DNA from 3 places in the Paenarthrobacter sp. NPDC089988 genome. Region 3 is predicted to be linked to each of the others. Evidence: riboswitches for the same ligand, from Rfam matches in the RefSeq annotation. Region 3 holds a riboswitch; each other region holds the start of a gene.

Region 1 (4,553 bases), on a different contig from region 3:
CATTTGATGACAATGCGGGAGCCTCGGACTGTCATCAAATGCCAACTCGGCGCAGCGACTTACTTGACGCCCAGCAGTTCCTCCACCGTTCCGATGCCGAAGAACAGCAGGAACGCCGCTGCAACAACCCACATCAGGGGGTGCACTTCACGGGCGCGGCCTTGGAAGGTGCGGATCAGGACGTACGAGATAAAGCCTGCCCCGAGGCCGTTGGCGATCGAGTAGGTGAACGGCATGAGGGCGATGGTCAGGAACGCCGGGATGCCCACGCCCCAGTCCTGCCAGTCGATCTTGCCCACCTGGGACACCATCATGAAGCCCACCACCACCAGTGCGGGGGCAACGGCTTCGAACGGAACCAGGTTGATGAGCGGCGTGAAGAACATGGCCACCAGGAACAGCAGGCCGGTCACGATGGACGCCAGCCCGGTCCGCGCACCTTCGCCGATGCCGGCACCGGACTCCACGAAGATCTGGTTGGAGGAGACGGACGCGCCGCCACCAACAATCGCGCCAAGGGCGTCCACCTGGAGCACACGGTCCACGTTGGGGATGTTGCCGTGCTCGTCCACGGTTCCGGCCTCGTTGGCCAGGCCCACCATGGTGCCCATGGCGTCGAAGAAGATGCTGAGCAGGATCACGAAGGCCAGCAGCGCTGCGGCGATGAAGCCAAGATGTTCAAAGGCGCCGAAAGGGTTCGCCTTGCCGATCAAGGACAGGTCCGGCGCGCCCCACTCGGAGAGCGTCGGCGCCACGAGGGACCAGCCGCGGGGGTTGACGTTCTTGCCGTCGAAGCTCGGGCCGATGTGCAGTGTGAATTCCAGGATCGCTGCCAGCGCGGTGGATACGACGATGCCGATCAGGATCGCGCCGCGCACCTTGCGGACCACCAAGGCGATGGTCAGGATCAGGCCGACAGCGAAAACCAGCGTGGGCCAGCCCATGAGCTTGCCGTCCACGCCAAGTCCCAGGGGAACCGTGGTTCCGGCGGCGTCGGGGATGCGCCGGACGAACCCGGCGTTGACGAGTCCGATCAGGGCAATGAACAGGCCGATGCCCACGACGATCGCGGTCTTCAGTGCTTCCGGCACGGCCTTGAATACGGCGGTCCGGAACCCCGTGAGGACCAAGATCAGCATGGTCAGGCCGGACAGGACCACCAGTCCCATCATGTCCGGCCACGTCAGCCCCGGATGCGAAGCGACGGTGACGGCAACGAAGGCATTGACGCCCAGGCCCGTGGCCACGGCGAACGGGTGCTTGGCCCAGGCTCCCATGAGGATGGTGAGGATGCCCGCAACGAACGCGGTGGTGGCAGCGACGGCGGTGAAGCCGAGTGACGCTCCGCTGGAGTCGGCTCCGGAGAGGATCAGGGGGTTCAGGACCACGATGTAGCTCATGGCAAAGAAGGTCGCGAACCCGCCACGGATTTCCCGTGAGTACGTGGAACCACGTTCGGAAATCTTGAAGTAGCGGTCTATGGCAGAACCTTGTTTAAGCATGAAGGTCTCCGGGGATCGGGTGAGTGTGCTCTCAAATCCTATGCCCGCGGCTACGGGGCGCCCGGACGATTCGCCTAGTCTGTAAGGAAGCCAACATTAGGAGAAACCGCCCCATGCGTACCATCCGCCCGCTTCTGGCCGCCGTCGTTGCCGCCCTTGCCTTCGCCTCGGCGGTACTTTTCGGTGCCGCCCCCGCGTCCGCGCACGACGTGGCCGAGTCCACCACTCCGGCCAACGGAGCCACCGTGGCGGCCGTGCCGGCGTCGGTCTCCATCACTTTCAACAACCGTCCGCTGGCGATCGGCTCCGGCATGACGGTCACCGCGGGCGGCGAAAACTGGGCAGACGGGGCCGTCGAAATCATCGACAACCAAGCAGTCCAAAAGTTGCGTCCGGGAGCGCCGGCCGGTGAGTACACCGTGGTGTGGCGCGTCGTCAGCTCCGATTCGCACCCCATTGAGGGCACCTTCAAGTTCACGGCCACCGCGGGAAGCACGACGGCGGCGAGCGGCTCCGCGGGCGCCTCACCGTCCGCTTCGGCCTCGGGAGCGGTGATTCCGAGCGCGGGAACGGCCGCTCCGGGGACCGGCTCCGGCGAGTCGGCTCCGGCCGCTTCCCAGCCCTTCCCTTGGAGCATTGTGGGCCTCGCCGTGGTGGCCGTCGGCCTGGTGGTTTTCCTGGCCGTTACAGCCCGCAGGAAGTTGGCCGCGTCCAACGAGGCTGAGGGCGATAATTCCGCGGAATGACGCGGTTTTCTACATACCTGCGAAAATCTCGAAAGGGTTACCGCGACACGCGCAAAGCGAACTCCTCGTTACTCAAATGTGACTTTGGGGTGATCATCCGTTACGGTAGTACCTGTGCCCGATCCATCTTTGGGGCACTTCCGGCCTGATTGCCTAGCTCTGCCGCAGTCCGGAATCCGTTCGCAGACAAACCTACGGCAGAGACGGGGAACCCATTTTAGGCCGCCATCGAGCGCGCCTTGGGGTGAAGTCACGAGGCTTCCGCTGAACAGCGGGGGATAGTGACCGGGTGACTCCCATCCGAATCCGACAGCTAACCTCGCAGGCATCGGGAGAGGCTTTTTCATGTCTTCACGCATTCTTCGCGGCCGTCGTAAGGCGGACATCGCACGTCCCAATCCGTTCATCTCCATCTCCAAGGCCGTTGCCAGCAATGCTTCCGGCGCTGGCCGCCAGGCAGCCGTCATTGCTGCAGCTTCCGGCCTTGTCCTGACCGGCTCCATTGCCGCCCACGCTGCCGAGACCCCCGCACAGGCTCCGGTCCAGCGCGACTCCAGCCCGGCGACGGTTGCCGAAACCGTTGCGGAGACCCCCAACAAGGTAGTCACCGCAGCTGCAACGGCCACCATCAACTTCGAGCGCCCCGCGGTTTCCTCCGTCGCGGCTCCCGTTATCGAGAAGCCGGCTCCGGTGGCTGCGGCTCCGGCCAAGAAGGCAACCACTACGGCCACCACCGCCAAGGCTACTGTTGCAGCTACCGCGGCTGCCCCCGCCGCCGCGGCCCCTGCAGCAGCAGCACCTGCCGGCAGCGTCAACGCAGCCATGGTTGCCTCGGCTTACGCCCAGATCGGCATCATGCAGGACTGCACCGCCATGGTGGAGCGCGCCCTCGGCTCGGCAGGAATCCCCGTGGGTGACCTCGCTCCGATGCAGTTCATGAACTACGGCAAGGTAGTCAGCGATCCCCAGCCCGGCGACATGATCGTCCAGTCCGGCCACGTTGCCATCTACATCGGCAATGGCCAGGCCATCAGCGGTGGCATCAACGGCAACCAGACCGGCATCCACCCGATCAGCTGGCTGACCGCAACCGGCCCCATCACGTACGTACGCGCTGGCGCCTAAGCTTCACGCTTAAACACCAAGGCCGGCACCTGGGAGAGATTGCTCTCCGGGTGCCGGCCTTTGGCTGTTAAGGGCTTGCTGGGGACTCGGGGTCCCTGGCATGTGGATGCTCGCGACATTTGGCTGCTCGCAGCAGCGGGCATGCCGGTTGGTCAGGCGGCCGAGGTGCCCGTTTCCAGGTGCGGCACTGTGCCGGAGCTTCAGGCGATCGCGATGCCCGGTCCGGCCGGGAGCGCCACCTTCGACGAGATCGCCTGTCCCACGGCCTTCGCTTGCCGCAGCACTTCCTTGGGCGTGGGTGTGATAAGTTCGCCGACGCCAACAAGGTGCATCCCGACCGCCCGCATGGCGGCCACGAGGTTCTGCCCGATCGCGATGCCCAGTTCGGCCAACATCCGGCGCAAGTGGCTCTGGGCGCAGCGCGTCACCACAATGTGGTCCGCCAGAAGGATGCCGCTGGCCGTGTGCACGGCCCACTGGCGGGGTGCTAAGTCGAAGGGTGCTGAGTCGAACGGTGCCGACTCAAAGGGTGCGAGTCCCGCCGTCGCCAGGCCGGGGCCACTGACGCCGGGAGCCGAGAGCCCTGGCACGGCCCGCTCGCCAAGCTGCAGGCCCTGGTTGGCTCCCAGGAAATCCAGGCGCACCGCCTTGGTGGTGCTCCGCACGTCGAGCTGATGGCTGGCTGCGTAGTTCCGCAAGTGCCGGAGGATCTGGTTGCGTTCCAGCATGGCCGCGGGGTCGGCAGCGTCGCAGCGCTGCAGCATTCCCGTGTGGACGGAGGGACCGGATGTGGACAGGGATCCAAACCCATCCACAACAATTGAGCCAACTCCGTAGCGGCTGAGCTCGCTGGCCACGGCCAGGCCGGAAAGCCCGGCTCCAATCACCACGGTGGTGGTGCGCTCTGTGCCGGAATCAGGCGTGAGTGACACTGCTTGGCTCCTCCTTGACGTGTGTGCCCGAAGGCATCGCGTTGTTTCGCGTCCAAGCTCCCCCAGCGTCCGCAAACAAATGGCCGGGTGTGTCCTGGAACACGCTTGCCGGCCATTCGGTGACTCGAACACTACAGAACTTTTAGGGCCGTGGATAGCCTCAGTGGCAGCGTGTTTTTACTTGTTCATCCAGAGTCCAACAACCACACCTGAAACCGAGCCCGGACCGTTATGCGACCGGCGAAAAG
Region 2 (4,553 bases), on a different contig from region 3:
ACCTGCTCCGGGCGGACCTTTGACGGTCCTGCGCCGAAGCGTCCGTCCTTGGGCAGCAGGTCGGCGGGAATGGTGATGCTGTTGTCGCTCACGGGTGGCTCCAATGGGTATCGGTCAAAGATGGGTCGTGGCAGGTGGCATCAACTGCTCCTTCGACACCCCAATTCTGCCTGACTCGGCGCGCGGGCAGGAACCTGCGGTTGTCATAGTCCGCCACGTGGAATGGTGCTGTCCGGGTGCGCAGGAACGCGGATGAGGATTATTCAGAGTAATTCCAAATAAGCTAAGCTGGAGGAAGCGTCATGGGGCGGCGCCACGGGACCGACCGCCTCGTCTGGACGCGGTACGGTGGACACTACGCGAGAACTGCGTTCGAGGAGAGCTGAGCTGGATGACGGATCTGATCGATACCACTGAGATGTATCTTCGTACCATCTTGGAGCTTGAAGAAGAGAACATCGTTGCTCTTCGGGCCCGCATTGCCGAGCGCCTGCGCCATTCCGGTCCCACTGTTTCCCAGACCATCGGCCGCATGGAGCGCGATGGCCTGGTGGTTGTTTCCAATGACCGCCATCTGGAGTTGACCGAGGTTGGCCGGAAGCGGGCCACCGAGGTGATGCGCAAGCACCGTCTGGCCGAGCGCCTCCTGGCCGATGTGATCGGCCTGGACTGGGCCTATGTGCATGACGAGGCCTGCCGCTGGGAGCACGTAATGAGTGAGCGGGTTGAACGCCGGCTTTACGAGTTGCTTGAGCACCCCACCGAGTCGCCCTATGGAAACCCGATCCCGGGCCTGGAAGCACTCGGTGGGCGGGCCAGCCAGATCTCCTTGAAGGGTGACGTCAACCTCATCCAGGCGATGGACGGCTATGCCACGGATTCACGGGTTGTGGTGAGTAGGTTGGCCGAACCCATCCAGGTTGAGCCCGAACTCCTGACCCAACTCGATGAAGGCGGGATCCGGCCGGGTGCGGCAGTCTCGTTGGCACGGGTAGGGGAGTACATCTCCGTCCGCGTCCCCGGCATCGAGGGCGCCCTCGAATTGCCCCCCGAAGTTGCAGCCCACGTCTTCGTGGCGGTTGGCTGAGCGTAGGACTTTCGAGGCACCTTTCCGAAAAAGGATGGGTGCCTCTTCTGGGTACCGGGCCGGAGTGTCTGATCTCACTAAGATCATCGGGTGCAACGGTGTGACCTGCAGTTTCCGCCGAAAGATGCTAAGGGCCCACCCCGTAAAGCGGCGCTCCGGAAGATAACGAATTTATTACCGAAGGCCTTAATCCCCTATAGTTATCTTCTAGCGCCGATACCAAAGCGTTACCTGATCTGGAGCCGAGCTCTGCCAGCAGATCAGGGGTGTTATCCACTACTGGCAGAGGCGGGGGAACCACCATCGGCTGCCTGAAGAAGCAGCCTTGGGGTGAAGTCCGCAGCAGCAGTGCCTACTTACGCAATTTCCTCCGGGATACCTGTGTGCCGTATGCGCTGCGTGCGGGCCGGGTCTTTGCACTCTCTGATCCGAATCCGACAGCTAACTTCGCAGGCTTTCTAGAGAGGAACAGAGTTTGACATCGCAGAACGTCAGGGGCCGCCGACGCGCGTCCGGCCCCGCTGCTGAGCTGCGGCCAGCCCGCGTCGTAACGGAGATCCGGCCCCGCGACACCCAGCGTCAGGTGCGCCGCCGTAAGAGCCCGTTGCGCCAGGTTGCCGATTTCGCCGCAGCCAGTGGCGTAGGGCAGAAAGCCGGAGTGGCACTGGCTGCCACAGGCCTCGCCCTTACTGTCGGTCTGCCAGCCACAAGCCCCGTTATGGCCACCTCCGAGTCGGGCCAAACAGAAGCTGCCCTTGCCGTCTCCGGTGGCAGCCAGCCTGAGGTTTCCGCGGAAGCATCGGCAAAAATCGACTTCAGCCGTGCGGCGGTGGCTACCAAAGCCGATCCCGACGGCAAGCTCAAGCAGTTGCTCAGCGCCCAGTCCGTCGGCAGCATCCAGGCCAGTTCCTCCAAAGGCACCCTTGGCAGCCCGCTGGACACGCTGTCCACGGCTTCTCCGTTCGGATACCGGGTCAGTCCTCTGACCGGCGGCACCGGCGACTTCCACCGCGGCCAGGACTTCGTTGCCCAGTGCGGCACCCAGGTCCACGCTGCAGCGGCCGGGAAGGTCACGTTCGCTGGGTGGCACGAGTACGGCGGAGGCAACCGCGTCGTGGTGGATCACGGCAATGGCCTTGAAACCACGTACAACCACCTGTCGTCGTTCAACGTCAAGGTTGGCCAGACTGTTAACCGCGGTGACGTCGTAGCCCTGAGCGGCACCACAGGTGCCTCCACGGGCTGCCACCTGCACTTCGAGGTCCAGGTCAACGGCGAAGTCGTGGACCCCATGGGCTGGCTCTAAGCAAAGTCGATGGTCGTCTCTCGCATTCGCGACACACCCCGTGACCTGAATGTGACATTCGTGTTCAACTGTTGTACCGTCTAAAGCGCATCGGCTTTTTAGGGGGCCGATGCACTTGAGTGGATTGCCTAGCTCTGCCACCACTCAGGGTCCGTTCGCATAATTCGTCTGGCAGGGGCGGGGGAACCACTTTTGGTCTTCGAGAGAAGGCCTTGGGGTTAAGTCACAAAGCTTCCCGAAGCGCGTGGCCGGATGACTCCCATCCGAATCCGACAGCTCACCTCGCAGGCATTGGGAGAGGCTACCTACGTGTCATCACGCACTACTTCTGCGCGCCACCGCGCCGAGACGGTTCACCCGTTGAACACTCTTTCGAAGGCTGTTTCAGCGAATGCCGGAACCGTTGGCCGCCAGGCCGCAGTTCTCGCGGCGGCCTCCGGCCTCGTCCTCAGCGTCGGCCTTCCGGCCCAGGCAGCGGACACCGATGTTTCCAAGGCCGAGACGAGCACGCAGCAACTCCTCACCACCGAGGTTGTCACTGCTGAGCCCACGGCCACCGTTTCCTTCGAGAGCCCCGTTGTGGCCACCAGGGAAGCCCCGAAGATCCAGCGCGCTTCGCAGACCACCCAGCGCTCGCAGACCGCTGGTAACCAGACCACTGGTGGCCAGGCCGCAGGCGCCCTCACCGCACAGTCTTCAAACGCCAAGGAAACGGCCTCCAGTGCCGCAGCTTCCGGCCTCGCCGCAATCGCCTACACGGGCATCGGCCACCCTTACGTTTGGGGCGGCACCACCCCCAACGGCTGGGACTGCTCCGGCTTCACCCAGTGGGTCTACGCCCAGGCCGGCATCAGCATTCCCCGCGTCAACGCCTGGACTGCCATGAAGGCCACCAGCACTCCGCAGCCGGGTGACCTGGTCATGCAGAACGGCGGCGCACACGTTGGCATCTACGTCGGCAACGGCATGATGATCAGCGCCCTCAACCCGAGCCAGGGCACCTTGCTTCACTCGGTGGCTTCCACCGGCACGTCTTCATTCTTCACCCTCCGCTAAAACCCCGTTCGGGGTACGCCAGCATGCCCCCCAAGTGCTGGCTTGCCCACAAACCGCACGTGCCCCAACCGCGTGCGGAAACGAAAAGAGATCAAAATGACCAGTGCACACAAGGTTGCACGGCACCGAGCTGAGGCCCCCAAGACCAGCTCCCTTGCCGTGATCGCGAAGGCTGTCAGCGACAACGCCGGTGGCGTGGGCCGCCAGGCAGCTGTGATCGCTGCCGCTTCAGGACTGGTCTTGACCAGTGGCGTTGCTGCGAACGCCGCCGATACCAACGTCCAGCGTGAGTCCACCGCCACCACGGCCCTGGACGTCCAGGCAGTCACTCAGTCCACCATCGCTGCCGATTCCACCGTGGCCATCTCCTACGAGAGCCCGGTCGTCACCACAGTGGAGGCTCCGGCTCCCGTCGTTGAGAAGCCCGCAAAGAAGGCCGCGTCCGGCTCCACTGCTACTACTGGCGCCAGCGCCACCGTGGCCGTCAGCAACCCGGCCACGGCCGCCAAAGCTCCAGCGGCGTCCAGTGGCCTCGGTGCTGCCATCGCCGCGGCGGCCTACGCCCAGCTCGGCGTGACCCAGGATTGCACCATGCTGGTAACCAACTCGCTGGCCGCTGTGGGCATCAACTTCCACGACTGGCCCGCCGGCTACCTCTCCCTCGGCCGCACCGTCAGCGCCGCCGAAGCGCAGCCGGGCGACCTCGCGTACTACGCCAACGGTGGTTACGGTGGAATGGCACACATCGCCGTGTACGTCGGTAACGGCATGGCAGTGCACGGTGGATGGAACGGATCCACCACCGCACTCTTCAGCGTGAACGTCGGCTCCGGCCCGGTCTTCATCCGCGTGAACGGCTGATACAAATTCTTTGAACGCCCCGCAGGAATCCCTGCGGGGCGTTCCGCTTTAAGCCCCCGCAGAGGGCCAGGCAAGGTGGCCCGCACATGAACATTCGCCGACACTGCCCGGGAACCGGTCCGAAAATTCGTTGATACGGCATATAAGTGCTTACCCTTATGGTGTCGATCCACAGCCCGTACATGCAGAGGGCAGCCGGCCCTCGTGCCCCTGACGGGTGCGGCCGTGAAGAGGTACGTGCAT
Region 3 (4,553 bases):
GGGTCCGGCCACGCGCTTGACCGCCAGGTACAAAAGCCCGACGGCGGCCACTCCCATGAGTGCCTCCGGGACCAGCATGCTGGTGGGGGAGAAGCCGAAGACCCTGCCCACGAGCGCGGGAATCCAGAGGGAAGCCGGTGGCTTGTCTACGGTGATGGCGTTGCCGGCGTCGAGCGAGCCGAAGAACAAGGCCGTCCAGTCCTTGGTGCCGGCCTGGATGGCGGCGGCGTAGAAGGAATTGCCGTAGCCCGTGGCCGCGAGGTTCCAGAGGTAGAGGAAGGCTGTCGCCACGATGAGCCCGGCGGCGGAGGGGCGGACCCAGCGAGCCTGCCGACCGAACGCCAAGCGCTGCAACCGTGATTTGGTCTGCCGGGTGGCCACGGGTTCCGCTGCGGTGGCCGTGCCCGGTTGGAGTGCGGTGATCACTTCGCTGCCACCTCCGTGGCCTGGTCGGGCGTCGCTGCCAGCGTCGGGCGGCGGAACACCCACAACCGGAACAGCAGGAACCGGGCCACCGTTGCGGTGAGGTTCGCCCCAACCACGGTTGCCACCTCAACCCAGCGGTCCGGCGTCGTGCTTCCATGCACCAGGGCGAGCGCACCGGAGGTGAGCGCCAAGCCGATGCCGAAGACGATCAGCCCTTCGAAGTGGTGCCGTGCGTGGTTGCCGCCGTGGATGCCGAACGTGAAGCGGCGGTTGGCGGCGGTGTTGGCCACGGCGGTGATGATGAGCGCCAGGAAGTTGGCGAGCTGCGGGTCCATGAAACCACGGCAGAGCAGGAAGATCACAAGGTAGGCCACGGTGGACACGGCACCGATGAATCCGAAGCGAACCAATTGCCCGAACAGGCTGGTGCGCGGCGTGGCCTCGGAGGTCCGTGAGGAAGCGGGGAGCGGTCCGCGGGCCAGTGCGGCACGAAGTTCGGGAACGGGGATGCGCCCGGTGACCAGGTCGCGCGTCAGGCGCGCCATTCCGCGCAGGTCCGCTAGTGCGGTACGTACGACGTCGACGCTTGAGTTGGGATCGTCGGTCCAGTCCACGGGGACTTCATGGACGCGGAGTCCGCAGCGTTCGGCGAGGACCAGCAGTTCGGTGTCGAAGAACCAGGCGTTGTCCAGCGTGTGCGGGAGGATTTGGTGGGCAACGTCAGCGCGGATGGCCTTGAAGCCGCACTGCGCGTCGGAGAACCGGGCGCCCATGACGGTGTGCAGGAGGACGTTGTAGCTGCGGGACACGAATTCGCGCTTCGGCCCGCGGACTACCCGGGAGTTGCGGGAAAGCCGGGTGCCGATGGCCAAGTCCGAGTGCCCGGAGATCAGCGGGGCCAGCAGTGGGGCCAGGGCGGCGAGGTCGGTGGAGAGATCCACATCCATGTAGGCCAGCACGGGAGAAGGCGACGCGAGCCAGACCTGGCGGAGGGCGTTGCCCCGACCCTTTTCCTCGAAGCGCATGACGGCAATCTCGGGGAGTTCGCGGGCCAGTCGCTCGGCGATCTTCAGGGTGTTGTCCGTGCTTGCATTGTCCGCCACCGTGATGCGAAAGGAATGCGGGAAAGTGTCCACGAGGTGTCCGTGCAGGCGGCGCAGGCACTCCTCGAGGTCTGTTTCCTCGTTGTGGACGGGAACGGTGACGTCTAGGACGGGAACCGTGGTCCGGGTGTCCACGGGAGAGCGCCGCATCTGCCGGTGGGGCAAGGCAGGAGCGGCGGAGTGCCCCGCATGGGCGGGGTTCGGCAGCGCACTGGTGGCTGGATCTATAAGCGTCATGCATCCACAGTGGAGCCGCCGATTGTGAGGGCTTTAGGCGGAAGCTGTGACGGGACTGTGTAACTGAGGCGCGGCCGGACATGCGAAAGCCGCCCCCGTTCACGCCGTGCGCAGCAGTTGGGGTTGCTGCGCGCGGCGGGAACAGGAGCGGCTATCGGAAAGCTTCCGGGCTTAGTACCAGTTGTTGGCCAAGTGGAAGGCAAGGGCTGCGGACGGCGAACCGTAGCGTTCCTTGATGTAGTTCAGGCCCCACTTGATCTGGGTCTGGTAGTTGGTCTGCCAGTCGGCTCCGGCGGATGCCATCTTGGATGCCGGGAGCGACTGGACAATGCCGTAAGCGCCACTGGAAGCATTGGTGGCAGTGGTCCGCCAGTTGGATTCCTTTTCCCACAGGGTGTTGAGGGCGGTCATTTCGCCCGGGCCCCAGCCGTAGTTGGCCAGGATGCTGGCGGCATAGGCCTTGGCTGCTGCGGGATCGTCGATTGCCTTGGGGGCAGCGGCGGCGGCTGCAGCTGCTGCTGCCGCCTTGTCAGCGGCGGCCTTTGCTGCGGCGTCGGCGGCGGCTTTCTCGGCTGCTGCCTGTGCTGCGGCAGCCTGGTCGGCGGCGGCCTTCTCTGCTGCTGCCTTGTCAGCGGCGGCTTTGTCCGCAGCGGCCTTCTGGGCGGCGGCCTGCGCAGCTGCTGCCTTGGCCGCGGCGTCCTGCTTGGCAGCATCTGCCTGCGCAGCGGCCTCTGCGGCAACATTTTCGCGGGTCTGGGGGCTAACCTGCGCAGCGGCCTGGGTCTGGGCGGCCTGGCTCAGTTCCGGCAGGTTGAACGCGGCATTGGCGGCCTGTCCCAGCGAAGCGACGCCGAGTGCGGCGGCAACGACGCCGGCTACGACCGACATGCGGTGGCCGGCCTTGCCCTGGCGCGCGGCGTTCTTCAGAACGGCCTGCGACTTGGTCAGGGGAGCATCGTTTTCGTCGCGATGACGCGCGGAATGGCGCGTCTGATCCTTGAATTCAGACATGTGTGATTACCTCTCAGCGCCTGCGGAGTTAGCTGTCGGGTTCGGATGAGGTCATCCGGCCGCGCGCGTAGCAGCGGCTTCACCCCAAGGGCCGGCGCAATGCCTGGCCCGGAGACTCTGGGTCCCCCGTCTCTGCCTCGATGAGAACGGAACTCCGGGAAGTGGCAGAGCTCGGCGCATCCCGGGTGCGGGCCTCTTGGGGCGACCCACCCTTTCGACGGTACAGGAGGATTTTGCTTAAGTCACATTTAGGTAACAGAGATCACGACGGCGGTGCGTCGCCTTGCCGGTTTCGTTATACGCGTTCACTGGTCACCGAAGGGAGCCGCAGAGCGAACTCCGTGCGCCCCGGTTTGGAGGTCACTTCGACGCTGCCACCGTGCGCTCCGACGATCGATTCGACGATCGACAAGCCCAGCCCTGAGGTGCCCTCCGACCCCGAACGTGCCGCGTCGGCCCGGGCGAATCGGGAGAAGATCCGGCCCTGGAAATCCGCGGGAATGCCTGGCCCGTTGTCCGTCACGGTGACCACTGCACTCCCGTCCGCGCTCAGCATGACGCCGGTGACCACAGTGGTGCCCGGATCGGTGTGCTTGCGGGCGTTGGACAGCAGGTTGGCCAGCACCTGATGAAGTTGCGTGCCGTCTCCACGGACCGTGATCGGTTCGTCGGGAAGCTTGAGCTGCCATACGTGGTCCGGGGCCATCACTTTCTCGTCAGTCACGGTTTCAATGACCAACTGCGTCAGGTCCACGTCCGTGACCTTCAAAGGCTGCCCTTCGTCCAAACGAGCCAGGAGCAGCAAGTCCTCCACCAAAGTGCTCATCCGTTCCGATTGGCTTTGGACGCGTGCCAGCGACTTGCGGCCATCCTCGGTGAAGTTCTCGGTCATGCGCAGCATCTCGGTGTAACCCCGGATGGCCGTGAGGGGCGTACGGAGCTCATGGGAGGCGTCGGCAACGAATTGCCGGACCTTGGTTTCACTTTCCTGCCTGGCTTCGAGGGCGCTGGCAACGTTGTTCAGCATTTGGTTGAGGGCATAGCCCACGCTGCCTACTTCGGTACCAGGGTGTGAGGCCGACGCGGGTACGCGCACCGCGAGAGCTACCTCGCCGGCGTCGAGTGGCAGGCGGGAAACCTTGGTGGCCACTTCGGACAGTTGCTCCAGCGGCCGCATGGTCCGCCGGATAATGACGGTGCCGGCCAGCCCGATCAGTACCAGTCCACCCAGTGACACGAACACCATGGTCCAGACGAGGGACGCTTGGGTGCTCTGCTTGTCAGCAAGTGGCAGGCCTGTCACGATCACGTCGCCGTAGGCCGTCTTTACGGCGACCAAGCGGTAGTCGCCGTTGGACAGCGAACGGTCCACGGGTCGGTTGTCCAGGGGGAGGTCCAGCAGGATCTGTTTGTCTTCGGTAGACAGAGTGGCACGGTTTCCGGCGGCATCTATGAGCCCGGCGCTGCTGACGGTCGATCCGCTGATCCGCGCATTCAGGGTTCCGGCGCCCTGCCCACGGGCTTCGAGGGGGTCCGGCCGGCCGTTCGGGAAGCTCGACGGCGGTCTGCCGAAGTCGTTTGCGCGGCTGGACGCCTGCTCCAATTGCTTGTCCAACTGACGGTTGAACACCATGTCCATGGACGCATAGCTCACTACGCCCACCGCCCCGCAGATGGCAACGAGCAGTGCCATGGCTACGAGCACCAGACGGGTCCGCAAATGCCAGGTGGATGGGTCCAGCCAACTCCGCTGCGTCTTCCTGGCGACCCCTGAGA

What was found. A riboswitch is a leader RNA that binds a small molecule or an ion and turns the genes downstream of it on or off. The one in region 3 is predicted to bind cyclic di-AMP.
Region 1: it holds a riboswitch for cyclic di-AMP, as region 3 does, so the genes downstream of both, ACIPV6_RS06625 (NlpC/P60 family protein) here and ACIPV6_RS09500 (hypothetical protein) in region 3, are expected to answer to the same signal.
Region 2: it holds a riboswitch for cyclic di-AMP, as region 3 does, so the genes downstream of both, ACIPV6_RS14005 (C40 family peptidase) here and ACIPV6_RS09500 (hypothetical protein) in region 3, are expected to answer to the same signal.

What each region holds. Positions count from the first base shown of each region.
Region 1 is NZ_JBIVGD010000003.1:262,945-267,497, reverse strand. Features, by position in the region: gene ACIPV6_RS06635 (NCS2 family permease) at 60-1,502, opposite strand; gene ACIPV6_RS06630 (copper resistance protein CopC) at 1,616-2,248, shown strand; cyclic di-AMP (ydaO/yuaA leader) riboswitch at 2,399-2,590, shown strand; gene ACIPV6_RS06625 (NlpC/P60 family protein) at 2,594-3,373, shown strand; gene ACIPV6_RS06620 (FAD-binding protein) at 3,574-4,305, opposite strand.
Region 2 is NZ_JBIVGD010000011.1:37,544-42,096, forward strand. Features, by position in the region: gene serC (phosphoserine transaminase) at 1-92, opposite strand, end outside; gene ACIPV6_RS13995 (metal-dependent transcriptional regulator) at 392-1,087, shown strand; cyclic di-AMP (ydaO/yuaA leader) riboswitch at 1,318-1,558, shown strand; gene ACIPV6_RS14000 (M23 family metallopeptidase) at 1,563-2,393, shown strand; cyclic di-AMP (ydaO/yuaA leader) riboswitch at 2,540-2,698, shown strand; gene ACIPV6_RS14005 (C40 family peptidase) at 2,754-3,449, shown strand; gene ACIPV6_RS14010 (NlpC/P60 family protein) at 3,546-4,310, shown strand; gene ACIPV6_RS14015 (HNH endonuclease) at 4,552-4,553, shown strand, end outside.
Region 3 is NZ_JBIVGD010000006.1:65,402-69,954, forward strand. Features, by position in the region: gene ACIPV6_RS09490 (ArnT family glycosyltransferase) at 1-426, opposite strand, end outside; gene ACIPV6_RS09495 (glycosyltransferase) at 423-1,766, opposite strand; gene ACIPV6_RS09500 (hypothetical protein) at 1,938-2,777, opposite strand; cyclic di-AMP (ydaO/yuaA leader) riboswitch at 2,781-2,964, opposite strand; gene ACIPV6_RS09505 (ATP-binding protein) at 3,073-4,553, opposite strand, start outside.